DNA from 3 places in the Streptomyces sp. NPDC059092 genome. Region 2 is predicted to be linked to each of the others. Evidence: riboswitches for the same ligand, from Rfam matches in the RefSeq annotation. Region 2 holds a riboswitch; each other region holds the start of a gene.
What was found. A riboswitch is a leader RNA that binds a small molecule or an ion and turns the genes downstream of it on or off. The one in region 2 is predicted to bind S-adenosylmethionine.
Positions count from the first base shown of each region.

Region 1: it holds a riboswitch for S-adenosylmethionine, as region 2 does, so the genes downstream of both, ACFXPL_RS13585 (PotD/PotF family extracellular solute-binding protein) here and ACFXPL_RS19920 (aminotransferase class V-fold PLP-dependent enzyme) in region 2, are expected to answer to the same signal.
Region 3: it holds a riboswitch for S-adenosylmethionine, as region 2 does, so the genes downstream of both, thrC (threonine synthase) here and ACFXPL_RS19920 (aminotransferase class V-fold PLP-dependent enzyme) in region 2, are expected to answer to the same signal.

Region 1 covers NZ_JBHZEJ010000018.1:23,907-28,232, reverse strand. The annotation lists gene ACFXPL_RS13595 (beta-galactosidase) at 1-1,291, opposite strand, end outside; gene ACFXPL_RS13590 (hypothetical protein) at 1,290-1,418, shown strand; SAM riboswitch class IV at 1,514-1,636, shown strand; gene ACFXPL_RS13585 (PotD/PotF family extracellular solute-binding protein) at 1,814-2,944, shown strand; gene ACFXPL_RS13580 (ABC transporter ATP-binding protein) at 2,941-4,185, shown strand; gene ACFXPL_RS13575 (ABC transporter permease) at 4,182-4,326, shown strand, end outside.
Region 2 covers NZ_JBHZEJ010000032.1:41,365-45,690, forward strand. The annotation lists gene ACFXPL_RS19910 (cytochrome bc complex cytochrome b subunit) at 1-498, shown strand, start outside; gene trpD (anthranilate phosphoribosyltransferase) at 755-1,819, shown strand; SAM riboswitch class IV at 1,952-2,069, shown strand; gene ACFXPL_RS19920 (aminotransferase class V-fold PLP-dependent enzyme) at 2,298-3,698, shown strand; gene ACFXPL_RS19925 (Lrp/AsnC family transcriptional regulator) at 3,791-4,072, opposite strand; gene ACFXPL_RS19930 (rhomboid family intramembrane serine protease) at 4,069-4,326, opposite strand, start outside.
Region 3 covers NZ_JBHZEJ010000011.1:77,009-81,334, forward strand. The annotation lists gene ACFXPL_RS09685 (trehalose-6-phosphate synthase) at 1-1,052, opposite strand, end outside; gene ACFXPL_RS09690 (hypothetical protein) at 1,169-1,330, opposite strand; gene ACFXPL_RS09695 (glucosyl-3-phosphoglycerate synthase) at 1,369-2,328, opposite strand; SAM riboswitch class I at 2,540-2,667, shown strand; gene thrC (threonine synthase) at 2,685-3,992, shown strand; gene ACFXPL_RS09705 (MoaD/ThiS family protein) at 4,052-4,326, shown strand, end outside.

The sequences.
Region 1 (4,326 bases), on a different contig from region 2:
GGTTGTTGACGAAGAGGAACCCCTCACCACTGCTGGAGCGCACCGCCCAGCGCAGCGTCGACCGGTCGTCGAGGCCGTCCGGCGGCGCGTCGGGCAGCCGCAGCGGCATGTCCGCGAGCCGCGCCCCGGAGTCCTGGATCAGCAGATGCTGCGCGCGCAGCGCGTGGTACGAGGGGCGCACCTGCCCGAACTCGCCCAGCGGCGCCTGGAAGTCGTAGCTGACCGAGGGCAGGTCGTTGAGGTAACCGGTGGCGTGGGACTCCTGGTTGGGCAGGTCGAGATCCAGCCGCTGCGAGCAGCCGTGGTACAGGTAGTACCCCTGCCAGACCGAGCCGCTGCCGAGCTTGGCCAGCGCCAGCGCGGAGATGTCCGCGGTCCGCACCAGGGGCCGCCGGTGGTACGCGACGGCCATTCCGGAGCCGAGTTCACAGGTGAGGTACGGGTAGCGCCGGTCGTCCGGCACCCCGTGGCTCGCCCGCGTCGCGGAGCGAAGATCGGCGCCGATGGTGGGATCGTCCCTGACCGGGGTGAAGAAGTAGTGCCGGCGCATCTCCCGCGCCCACCCGTCGTGCGCCTCCGCCCAGAACGCCTCCGGGTAGCCGCCGTACACCGGCAGCAGGAGATCGCGCGGAAGGTCGGCGGCGTCCCACCCCGTGGCGGTCCACAAGGGGGCGGCGATGCCCGCGGCCTCCGCGAGGCGGCGCAGCGTCGCGAGGTGCGCGGGCGCGTCGTACAGCTCGTTCTCGATCTGTACGGCGACGACGGGGCCGCCCTCGTCGTACGAGAGGCCGCGCAGCTCCCGGCCGATCCGGGCGAAGTACCGCTCCACGAGCGACAGATAGGCCGGATCGTCCGTGCGCGGGACGCAGCCGGAGCCGTCGAGCCAGTCCGGGAAGCCGCCGCCCCGGCACTCGCCGTGCGACCAGGGGCCGACGCGTACGGCGACGGACAGGCCGAGCCCGCCGCAGAGCAGGACGAAGCGGCGCAGATCGAGACCGCCGTCGAAACGGAAGGTCCCGCGGCTCTCCTCGTGCTGGTTCCAGAAGAGGTACGTGGCCACGGTGTCGACCCCGCCGGCCCGGATCTTCAGCAGCTCCTCGCGCCACTCGGCGGCCGGGTAACGGCTGAAGTGGAATTCCGCCATCACGGGAAGCCAGGGGATCCCGCCCCGCAGGATCCTGCGGCTGTCCGGGGTCAGGGGGACACGGACACCGTCGCGGCTGCCCATCGACAGGTGCCCCGACGGTCCGGGCGGGGAAGTGTGCAGGTCACGGGCGTGCAGCGACAACATGACGGACGGCTCCCGCTTCGGCGACGGCTGGGAAGACCGCTTCATGGTCGACACGGCCCCGGACCGTGTCAAGGAGTGCTCCCGGGCCGGTGCGGGACCGGGCGAGCGGCACTTCTGGCCGGTATAGGTCTTTCCCGGTCCACCTGTCCTGTGATCCAGGTGTGATGTTCATGTGATCCACCTCGTCTTCAGATCGCTGCCACGGGGTGTTACGTTTCTCGATGTCACGAGTCCCAGCGACAAGCCCCGGCTTGCTGGGCGGCAACCCTCCTTTCTGCGGTGGGGTGCCCCGGGTGATGACACGGCTCCACGGGCACACCGATGTGCCGGGAGCAAGCGCGGACCTGTCACCCAGGTCCAGTACCTGTGACGGGAGCACGAGATGACAGTGGACGTGATGCCTCAGGGCACGTCGTCACGGTGCCCCGCCCAGCGGCCCCCGCTCGACGAGCGGCCGGCGAACCATCACCCATGGGCCGGCGCGCCGTACGCCGTCACCCCGCACCGAGGAGTCCTCCCCTCATGAGAGCTGCCCTGCCACGCCCACGCGGGCGACGCCCCCTGCTGGCCCTCGCCTCGGCGGCCACCGTCCTCGCCGCCGTCGCCGGGTGCGGTGTCGACACCGGCGGCGGATCCGGCGGTGCCGGCGGCGGAGGGGCGGGCTCCAAGGGGGAGCAGATCACCGTCACCGCGTTCGCCGGCCCCTGGGGTGAGCTCTTCAAGAAGTCCTTCGTCGCACCGTTCGAGAAGGACACCGGCATCAAGGTGAACCTCGTCTACGGCGCCGACTCCGCCTGGCTCACCAAGCTGCGCGCCGCGGGCGGCAAGGACGCGCCGTTCGACGTCGTCGCCCTCACCCCCGGCTCCCTGCACCAGGCCGTCGGCGGCGGTCTCCTCCAGCCGCTCAAGACCGGCGACCTGAAGAACTGGAAGCAGCTCGACCCGGTACTCACCCGGCAGTCCACGGTCGAGGGCTCCTCCTACGGCGTACCGCTGACCACCGGCTCCAACGGGCTGCTGTACCGCACCGACAAGATCAAGCAGGCGCCCCGCGACTGGACCGACATCTTCGACAAGAAGTACTGCGGCCATGTCGCGCTGCCCCCGCTCACCTACAACGCGGGCCTGGAGTTCTTCTCCGCACTGGTCTCCCAGGACGGCGGCAAGCTCTCCGACCCCGCCGACGTCGACAAGGCGTTCGACAAGCTCGCCGCGCTCAAGGGCTGCGTCTCGGCGTACCCGGCGGACGCGGGCAGCGTCTCCACCGTCCTCCAGAACGGCGACGCCTGGATCGTGCCCTTCTGGGACGGCCGCGCCTTCGCCATGGCCCAGGAGGGGCAGCCGATCGGCTTCAGCTACCCCACCTCCGGCGCCGTCGGCGCGCTGACCTCGTACTACGTACCCAAGGGCAGCGCCCACACCGAGGCCGCGTACAAGTTCCTGGACTACCTCAGCGCCGCCCAGCACCAGAAGCCCTTCGCCGAGGGCACCTTCTACGGCGCGGGCAACGACACCATCGACTACAGCCCCGGCTTCAAGGCGAAGGTCAAGTACGGCGAGGACGTCTACAAGACCTTCACCTGGGTCGACTACAAGACGGCGACCCCCAAGCTGAACGAATGGCAGCAGCGGTGGAATCAGATCTTCAAGTGACCGGGCAGCGGAACGACGAGGGCGGCGGGACCGCCGCGCACATCGACATCGAGGGCCTGGCCGCCGGGTACGAGGGGCAGCGCATCCTCGACGTCGACCGGCTCTCCATCCGGCGCGGCGAGTTCCTGTCCGTCCTCGGCCCCAGCGGCTGCGGCAAGACGACCCTCCTCAACAGCCTGGCCGGATTCGTCCGCCCCACCGCGGGCCGGATCACCCTGGACGGCACGGACCTCACCGACGTCCCCACGCACCGCCGGGGGCTCGGGCTGGTCTTCCAGAACTACGCGCTCTTCCCGCACATGACCGTCGCCGGCAATGTCGCGTACGGACTCAAGGTGCGCCGCACCGAGCGCGCCGAGCGGGACGAACGCGTCGCCGAGGCGCTGCGCCTCGTCGGCCTGGAGGCCTACGCGGACCGCCGGCCGAAGCAGCTCTCGGGCGGCCAGCAGCAGCGGGTCGCCGTGGCCCGCGCGCTGGCCACCCGGCCCGCGGTGCTGCTGCTCGACGAGCCGCTGTCCAACCTCGACGCCAAGCTGCGCCGCGAGATGCGGGTGGAGCTGCGGGAGCTCCAGCAGCGTCTCGGCATCACCATGGTCTTCGTCACGCACGACCAGGAAGAGGCGATGTCGCTCTCGGACCGGATCGCCGTGATGAACGGCGGCCGGGTCGAACAGCTCGGCACGCCCACCGAGGTGTACCGGACGCCCGCGACCCGCTTCGTCGCCGAGTTCATCGGCGCGGCCAACATCCTGGAGGGCACCGGCGCCTCCGACGGGACGCTCCACCTGGGCGGGGCACGGCTGGACTCCGGCCTGGCCACGCTGCCCGACGGGGAGACGGTCACCCTCGCCGTACGGCCGGAACGCGTCACGGTCCGCGCGGCCGAGGCCGCCGGCGCCGACGGATCCGGTGCTCCGGTCAAGGCCGGGCGCGGCTCGGGGATCGTCGGCTACCGGGCGTTCACCGGTGAGGCGTGGCAGGCACAGATCGTCGTCGCCGAGGGCGTCGCGGTCAACGCCAGGACGGCCGAGGAACCCCCGGCCGTCGGCGCGCGCGTCACCTTCGGCTGGGCCGCCGCCGACGTCATCGTCCTCGGGCCCGGACAGGCCGGCGGGGCCGGGGGAGCGGCCGAGGCGGGCGCCGGGGACGTCACCCCGGGCGCCGGGGACGCGGCCACCGCCACCGGGGACGCCACCCCGGCCGGCGGGGACGCCACCCCGAAGGAGGCGACGCCCGGATGAGCGCGCCCGCCGCCCGCGCGCCGCGCCGGCTGCGCGGGCTGCTGCCCGTCACGCCGGTCGTGGTCTTCCTGCTGGCCCTGTTCGTGATCCCGCTCGTACGGGTCCTCGCGCTCAGCTTCCACCCCTCGGACGCCAACGGCT
Region 2 (4,326 bases):
ACCCGTACGGCGTTCGGTGTGGCCTGGCTGACCTGGTACTTCGTGCTGCTGGTCGGTGGCGGGAACGACCTGTGGGCGACGCACTTCCACCTGTCGATCAACGCGATCACCTGGTTCGTCCGGATCGCCTTCTTCGCCGGACCGGTCATCGCCTTCATCGTCACCAAGCGGATCTGCATCGGTCTCCAGCGACGCGACGCCGAGAAGGTGCTGCACGGACGCGAGTCCGGCGTCATCAAGCGGCTGCCGCACGGTGAGTTCGTCGAGGTCCACACCCCGCTGAACCAGGGCGACCTGCACAAGCTGACCGCGCACGAGCAGTACGCGCCCGCCGAGCTCGGCCCCGAGGTCGACGAGAACGGGGTACGCCGAAAGGTGTCGCCCGTCGAGAAGCTCCGGGTCAAGCTCAGCAAGGGCTACTACGGCGAGAACAACCAGCTTCCCAAGCCCACCGCGGAGGAGTACGAGGAGATCACCAGCGGCCACGGCCACCACTGATCGCCCGGCCTGACACAGGTCGCCACCACCGAGGGCCCCGGCCCGGTCTCCCCAGGGAGCCGGCCGGGGCCTTCGGCGTACCACCGGCCCACCGCCGGCGTACCCGTCCGGCGTACCGCGGCGTGAGGCTCCCCGCGTCCGCAGTACGGGCACCTCTCCTCCCGGCGCGGCGGACGCCGATAGGCTTGCGGCCGGGCCGTACGCCGTCACGCCGTACGCAGGCCCACGCAGCCGTCCCAGACACCCAGGAGCGAGCATGAGCGCTGTTACCCCCGTCGGAGGCGACACCGTGGCGGCCCGCACCTGGCCCGGCGTACTGAACCCCCTGCTGCGCGGCGAGGACCTGGGCACCGAGGACACGGCGTGGGCCATGGACCGCATCATGAGCGGGGAGGCCTCCGACGCGCAGATCGCCGGCTTCGCGGTCGCGCTGCGGGCGAAGGGCGAGACCGTCGACGAGGTCTCGGGGCTGGTCCGCGCGATGTACGCGCACGCCAACACCATCGAGGTGCCCGGTCGTACGGTCGACATCGTCGGCACCGGCGGCGACCTCGCCAAGACCGTCAACATCTCCACGATGTCCGCGATCGTCGTGGCGGGCACGGGCGCCAAGGTCGTCAAGCACGGCAACCGCGCCTCGTCCTCCGCGAGCGGCGCCTCCGACGTACTGGAGAAGCTCGGCGTCAATCTGGAGCTGACGCCGCAGCGGGTCGTGGAGGTCGCGGAGGAGGCGGGCATCACGTTCTGCTTCGCGGTCAAGTTCCACCCGGCGCTGCGGTACGCGGCCAGGGCCCGCAAGGAGCTGGGCGCGCAGACCACCTTCAACATCCTCGGCCCGCTCACCAACCCGGCCAGGGTCAGGTCCCAGGCCGTGGGCGTGGCGGACGCGCGGATGGCGCCCATCGTCGCCGGGGTGCTCGCCGACCGCGGCAACTCGGCGCTGGTCTTCCGCGGCGACGACGGGCTCGACGAGCTGACCACCACCGCGACCTCGCGGGTCTGGACCGTACGGGAGGGCGGGGTGACCGAGCAGCCCTTCGACCCGCGGGACGTCGGCCTGGAGCTGGTCCCGGTGGAGGCGCTGCGCGGCGCGGACGCCTCGTACAACGCCGATGTCGCGCGCCGGCTGCTGGCGGGTGAGGCCGGCCCCGTACGGGAGGCCGTGCTGCTCAACGCGGCGGCGGCGCTGGTGGCGCTGGACCCGACGGCGGACGCGCTGGAGACGCAGATCGTGGCGGGGATCGCGCGGGCCGCGGAGGCGATCGACTCGGGGGCGGCGCGGGACGCGCTGGCCCGCTGGGTGGCGGCCAGCAACGCCTGACCGAACGGAGAGGGGCCGGGACGCGGAACACGCGTCCCGGCCCCTTCCCGTGTGCGGCGGCTCCGCGCGCCTGTCCCGCATCCCGGACAGCGACTTGGGCGGTCCACGCCCCTGTGCCATACTTTCGGCCAAGGTCATGAGTGACAGCGATTAAGGCCCCGGCTCGCTGTCCGGCAACCCTCCGTCCGTGGCGGGGTGCCCCGGGTGAAGACCAGGCCGTAGGCAGCGAGGTCTGCGGCAAGCGCGGACCCCTTGCCACCTTTGGGGTCCTGGTCCTCAAGGGAGCAGTCTCGTGAGCAAGCGAATGCGTTAGGGCTGCTGAGTCCTTCCGGACTCTCACGCCCTTCTTCAACACACCTCCGCACGGCCCGTTCCCGTGCGTCGAGGCATCCCCGTATCCGGCGCCGCTTCGCCATGCCGTCGTGGAGCCGTGCGGGTCTTGAAGCCGTTCCGACCTTTCTCGCCGGGAGACAATGCCATGTCCGCACGCCCGAACGCCTCCGCCACCATCACCGCTGTCGCCGACGACCCCGCCTGTGGAGCGCCCCTCCCGGTGCTCGGCGCGGACGTGACCGTCCCGCTCGTCACCGGCGGCGAGGTGACGTACGCGGCGCTCGACTACGCGGCCAGCGCCCCGGCCCTCCAGCGGGTGTGGGACGACGTCGCCGCGTACGCCCCGTACTACGGCAGCGTCCACCGCGGCGCCGGCTACCTCTCGCAGCTCTCCACGGACCTCTTCGAGAACAGCCGCCGCACGGTCGCGGAGTTCCTCGGCTGCCGCGCCGGCGACCAGGTCGTCTTCACCCGCTCCACCACCGACTCGCTCAACCTGCTGGCCGCCGCGCTGCCCGCCGACTGCCAGGTCTTCGTCTTCGAGACCGAGCACCACGCCTCCCTGCTGCCCTGGCGCGACGCCCGCGTCACCTACCTCAACGCCCCGCGCACCACGGACCAGGCGGTCGCCACCCTGGAGCGCGCGCTCGCCTCGCGCGATCCCCAGGGCCCGGCGCTGGTCTGCGTGACGGGCGCGTCCAACGTGACCGGTGAGCTGTGGCCCGTACGGGAGCTGGCCGCCGCCGCGCACGCCCACGGCGCCCGGATCGTCCTCGACGCCGCGCAGCTCGTACCGCACCACGCCGTGGACATCGCGGACCTCGACGTCGACTGGATCGCCTTCTCCGGCCACAAGCTGTACGCGCCGTTCGGCTCCGGGGTGCTCGCGGGCCGCGCCGACTGGCTCCAGGCCGCGGAGCCGTACCTCGCGGGCGGCGGTGCCAGCCGCAAGGTGGCGCGCCGCGCCGACGGCGGGGTGGACGTCGACTGGCACACCACGGCCGCCCGGCACGAGGCCGGCTCGCCCAACGTCATCGGTGTCTACGCGATCGCCGCCGCGTGCAAGGCGCTCACCGAGGCCGGGTTCGACGCGCTGGCCGCCCGGGAACAGCGGCTGGTCGCCGAGGTGCGCGCCGGTCTCGCGGCGGTGCCCGAGGTCGAGGTGCTCTCGCTCTTCGGCGACGACGCGGCGCGGGTCGGCGTCCTGTCGTTCGTGGTCGAGGGGTGGAACAGCTCGCACTTCGCCGCCGCGCTCTCCGCCGAGTACGGCATCGGCGTACGGGACGGTCTGTTCTGCGCCCACCCGCTGGTCAGGACCCTGCTGGGCAGCGAGCCGCAGGACCCGGGGGAGTGCGGTGCCCCGGAGGCCGAGCCGGGTGAGCGCTCACTCAACGCGATCCGGGTCAGTTTCGGCGCGGGGACGCCGGACGAGCACGTGGAGCGCTTCGTGCGGGCGGTGCGGGAACTGGTGAGCGACGGCGCGCGGTGGAACTACCGTACGGAGGACGGCCGCTGCGTCCCGGACCGGGACGGCGCCGCCGCGTAGCCGGTACGGTCGCCGGTCGGCGTACCCCGGCCCCGGCGCGCGAGGTCACGAAGCCGCCGGAGGCGGGGCCTGCGCGTCGAGTCCCAGGAGTCCTACGCGTCGAGTCCGATCGCGAAGGCCGCCTCCAGGTCGTGCTGGGAGTACGTACGGAACGCGACGTGCGTGTCGGTGCCCTCGACACCGGCGATCTTGCTGATCCGGCCGGGGATCACCTCCGCCAGATCGTCGTGCTTGGCGACCCGGACCATGGCGATCAGATCGTACGTACCGGTCACCGAGAAGACCTCGCTGACGCTGTCGAGCGCCGCGACCGACTCCGCGATCTCGGGGATCCTGTCCACGCTGGTCTTGATGAGCACGATCGCGGTGATCACGGTTGGCGTTCTCCCTCGGTGGCCGCCGGCTGGGCCTTCACTCTAGCGGTACGCCGGTACCGTCCCCAGGCGTGGAGGAAGCCCGCGCCGAAGCCCACGAGGTGTGCCAGATAGGCGATGCCGGGGCCGGCTCCGGCGCCGTGCGCGGCGAGCCACTGGAGCGCGAACCAGAAGAGCAGCACGATCCAGGCGGGAAAACGTAGCGGCAGGAAGAAGAGGAACGGGAAGAGGCTGGTGACCCGCGCCCGGGGAAA
Region 3 (4,326 bases), on a different contig from region 2:
TCGCGCCACTCGGGGTGGTCGAGCAGGAGCTGCCGGTAGGAGAGCAGGCCCCGGACGATGTTCTTGGACAGCTCCGTACGGTCCACCCGGACGATCGTCCTCCGGTCGGCCCCGTCCGGGGTGACGCCGATCTGTCCGCGCAGGGTCGCCATCCGCTCGGCGACGTCCGGGCGGTGCGCGCGTTCGCGCAGGAAGTCGCCGTCGGCGCCCAGGCCGTGGACCGCGAGGTACGTCCGGCCGCCGGAGGGGCCGGGGGCGCTGCCGCGCGGGCAGGTGAGGTGGCGCCCGCCGTCCTCGGCCCCGTCGCCGGCCCCGTCCTCCGGCCAGTGCGCCGTCAGGCCGTGGTCCGCCAGTACCGAGCGGGCGCACTCCTTGAACGCCCCCGCCCACCGCCAGGTCAGGAAGCCCAGCCGGTCGGCGCCGAGCATGCCCAGCAGCAGCCGCTCCGCGATGTCGTCGGGCAGCAGCCGGAAGTACTCGGCGGGCGCCCACGGCGTGTGCGAGAAGTGCCCGATCCTGAGGTCGGGGCGGAGCGCCCGGAGCATCCCGGGGACGAGCGCCAGGTGGTAGTCCTGGACCAGGACCGCCGCGCCCTCGGCCGCCTCCTGCGCCAGCGCCTCGGCGAAGGCGCGGTTGTACGTCTCGTACGCGGCCCACCGCTCGCGGAACTCCGGGCCGAAGGACGGCTCCAGCGGGGTCTGGTAGAGCATGTGGTGGACGAACCAGAGCGTCGAGTTGGCGATGTCGTTGTACGCGGCGGCGTACACCTCGGGCTCGATGCCCAGCATCCGTACCCGCTGCCCGCCCGTGTCGGCCGGGTCGAGGCGGCCCTCCGTACGCCGTACGGCCTCCCGGTCGCCCTCGCCGAGCGCCGCGCACACCCAGACGGCATCGTCGTCCGACCCGATGGCCGACAGGCCCGACACCAGCCCGCCGCCGCCGCGCCTGGCCTCCAGCGTGCCGTCGTCGCGCCGCGTGTACGAGACGGGGCCGCGGTTGGACGCCACGAGGACGCGGGCGGGCGCGGGGGTGACGGACGGCTCGGTAACCATGTCGCGAAACCTAGCCCGTCGCGGAAACGCTCAAACGTACGGCCTTGTGTGACGTCCCCACGCCTCCCCGCCGGTCGATGTGCCCGCGCCCGGTCAGTCACGGCGCCCGCGCCCGGTCAGTCGCGGCGCCCGCGCGCCGCCGCCAGCGCGACCACCCCGGCCGCTGTCAGCGCGAACGTCATCCCGCCCAGCAGCCACAGCCGCTCGGCCGTGGACCCGGCCTGTGCCAGCACCCGCGTGAACTCCGAAGCCCTCGAAAACGCCAGATTCATGCCCATGAGGCAGCAATGTAGGCAAGTAGTGCGATGATCTGACGTTACGCCGCGCGTCCGGCCGTGTACTCCGTGATCTCCCGCATCGGTGGACGCTCCTCCGTGTCCACCGCGTGCGTACGCGGCGTGAAACCGTCCTCGCCCCGCTCGAACTGCGTGAGCCGCGGCCGTACGAGATGGCCCCGCTGGAGCCGGAGCTGCGCCGTACGGTAGATCGCCGCGGCCATCCGCCCCAGCGCCCGGTCGTCCTGGTGGCGGTGGAGCCGTACCCCCACGTCCACCTGGGCCAGCGCGTCCAGCCCCACCGTGTGGAGCGCGTCCACCAGCAGGCCCAGCTCCACGCCGTATCCCACCGGGAACGGCAGCCGCTCCAGCAGCGAGCGGCGCGCCGCGTACTCCCCGCCCAGCGGCTGGACGAAACCGGCCAGCCGCGGCCAGTGCAGGTTGAGCAGCGGGCGCGCCACCAGCTCCGTCACCCGGCCGCCCTGGCCGGCCTCCCCCCGCGTACCGCCGCCGCCCAGCGGCCGGTCGTACATCGCCTTCACGAACTGCACCTCGGGCTCGGTGAGCAGCGGGCCCACGATCCCGGAGACGAAATCCGGCGAGAACTCCCGCAGATCGGCGTCGACGAAGCACACGATGTCGCCGCTCGTCACCAGCAGCGACCGCCACAGCACCTCGCCCTTGCCGGGCAGCGCGGGCAGCCGCGGCAGGATCGTGTCCCGGTGCACCACCCGCGCGCCCGCCGCCGCGGCGACCTCACCCGTACGGTCGGTGGAGCCGGAGTCGATCACCACCAGCTCGTCGACGAGCCGGACCCGCTCCATCAGCTCCCGCCGGACGACGGAGACGATCGCGCCGACCGTCTCCTCCTCGTCGAGCGCGGGCAGGACCACACTGACGGTGCTGCCGCGCGCCGCCTTCGCCGCCAGGAGCCGGTCGAGCGTACGGTCCCCGGCCGACCAGGAACGCCTGGTCAGCCAGTGCTCCACCTCTTCCAGCACGTTCGGTACTCCCTGCGCGATCCTTGACATGTGCGGTCATTCGCCCGCCGGCGCGCGGGTCCCCGGGCGCCGAACGTGATCCATCTCGCGGTGCGGACGACTATCTCAACCCTTCACACCTTCGGTTACAGTCTTGAACAACACGAATGACCACCGCATGCCGGGGTCATCACGTGAACAAACGCACCGGGCCCAGGTTCCGGCGCCATAGCGCTCATCCAGAGGGACTGAGGGAACGGCCCGTCGAAGTCCCGGCAACCATCCCGCCGACCGCGAGGTCACGGTGGGGAAGGTGCCAATTCCGTCTTGCGGCGAAGTACGTCGCGAGGAAGATGAGGAGAAAGGGCCTCGCCACCATGGCTGTGCAGACCGTCCCGAGCGGTACGAACGAGACCGTCACGAACGAGACCGTCGACCTCGGACCCGCCGCCGCACTCTCGTGCCGCGAATGCGGAGAGCGTTTCGAACTCGGCCCCATCTTCGCCTGCGCGAGCTGTTTCGGGCCGCTCGAAGTCGCGTACGACCTGCCGAGCGGCACCCCCGAAGAGCTGAAGAAGCGCATCGCCGAGGGCCCGGACAACATCTGGCGGTACGCGCCGCTGCTGCCCGTCCCCGCCGACGTCGCCTCGAAGCCCAACATCAACCCGGGTTTCACGAAGCTGGTCAAGGCCGACAACCTCGCCCGTGAACTGGGGATCACCGGCTCGCTCCACATCAAGGACGACTCCGGCAACCCGACGCACTCCTTCAAGGACCGCGTCGTCGCCATCGCCGTCGAGGCCGCCCGCGCCTTCGGCTTCACCACCCTCTCCTGCTCCTCCACCGGCAACCTCGCGGGCGCCGTCGGCGCCGCCGCGGCCCGCGCCGGCTTCCGCTCCTGCGTGTTCATCCCGCACGACCTGGAGCAGGGCAAGGTCGTCATGGCCGCGGTGTACGGCGGGGACCTGGTCGGCATCGAGGGCAACTACGACGACGTCAACCGCTTCTGCTCCGAGCTCATCGGCGACCCGCTGGGCGAGGGCTGGGGCTTCGTCAACGTCAACCTGCGGCCGTACTACGGAGAGGGCTCCAAGACCCTCGCGTACGAGATCTGCGAACAGCTCGGCTGGCGGCTGCCGGACCAGATCGTCATCCCGATCGCCTCGGGATCGCAGCTCACGAAGATCGACAAGGGGCTCCAGGAGCTGATCAAGCTCGGCCTCGTCGAGGACCGTCCCTACCGGATCTTCGGCGCCCAGGCCGAGGGCTGCTCGCCGGTCTCCACCGCCTTCAAGGCCGGGCACGACGTCGTACGCCCGCAGAAGCCGGACACCATCGCCAAGTCCCTGGCGATCGGCAACCCGGCCGACGGCCCGTACGTCCTGGACATCGCCCGGCGCACCGGCGGCGCGGTGGAGGACGTCAACGACGAGCAGATCGTCGACGCGATCAAGCTGCTGGCGCGCACCGAGGGCATCTTCGCGGAGACCGCGGGCGGGGTGACCGTCGGCGTGACGAAGAAGCTCATCGAGGCGGGCGTGCTCGACCCGTCCCTCACCACCGTCGTCCTCAACACCGGTGACGGGCTCAAGACGCTGGACGCCGTGGCGCCGACGACCGGCCCGACGGCGACGATCCGCCCGAGCCTCGACGCGTTCCGCGACGCGGGCCTCGCCGTGAGCTGATCCACCGACTCCCGCGAGCCGGCCCACCGACTCCGCAGACCGCAGAAAGGCTTCCCACGATGAGCGTCAAGGTCCGTATCCCCACCATCCTCCGCACCTACACCGGTGGCCAGGCCGAGGTTCCGGCGGAGGGCGCCACCCTCTCCGAGGTCATCCAGTCGCTGGAGACGAACCACCCGGGCATCTCCGGGCGCGTCCTGGACGACCAGGGCAAGCTGCGCCGCTTCGTCAACGTGTACGTGAACGACGACGACATCCGCTTCGAACAGGGCCTGGAGACCGCCACTCCGGCGGGCGCGGGCATCTCGATCATCCCGGCGGTCGCCGGCGGCTG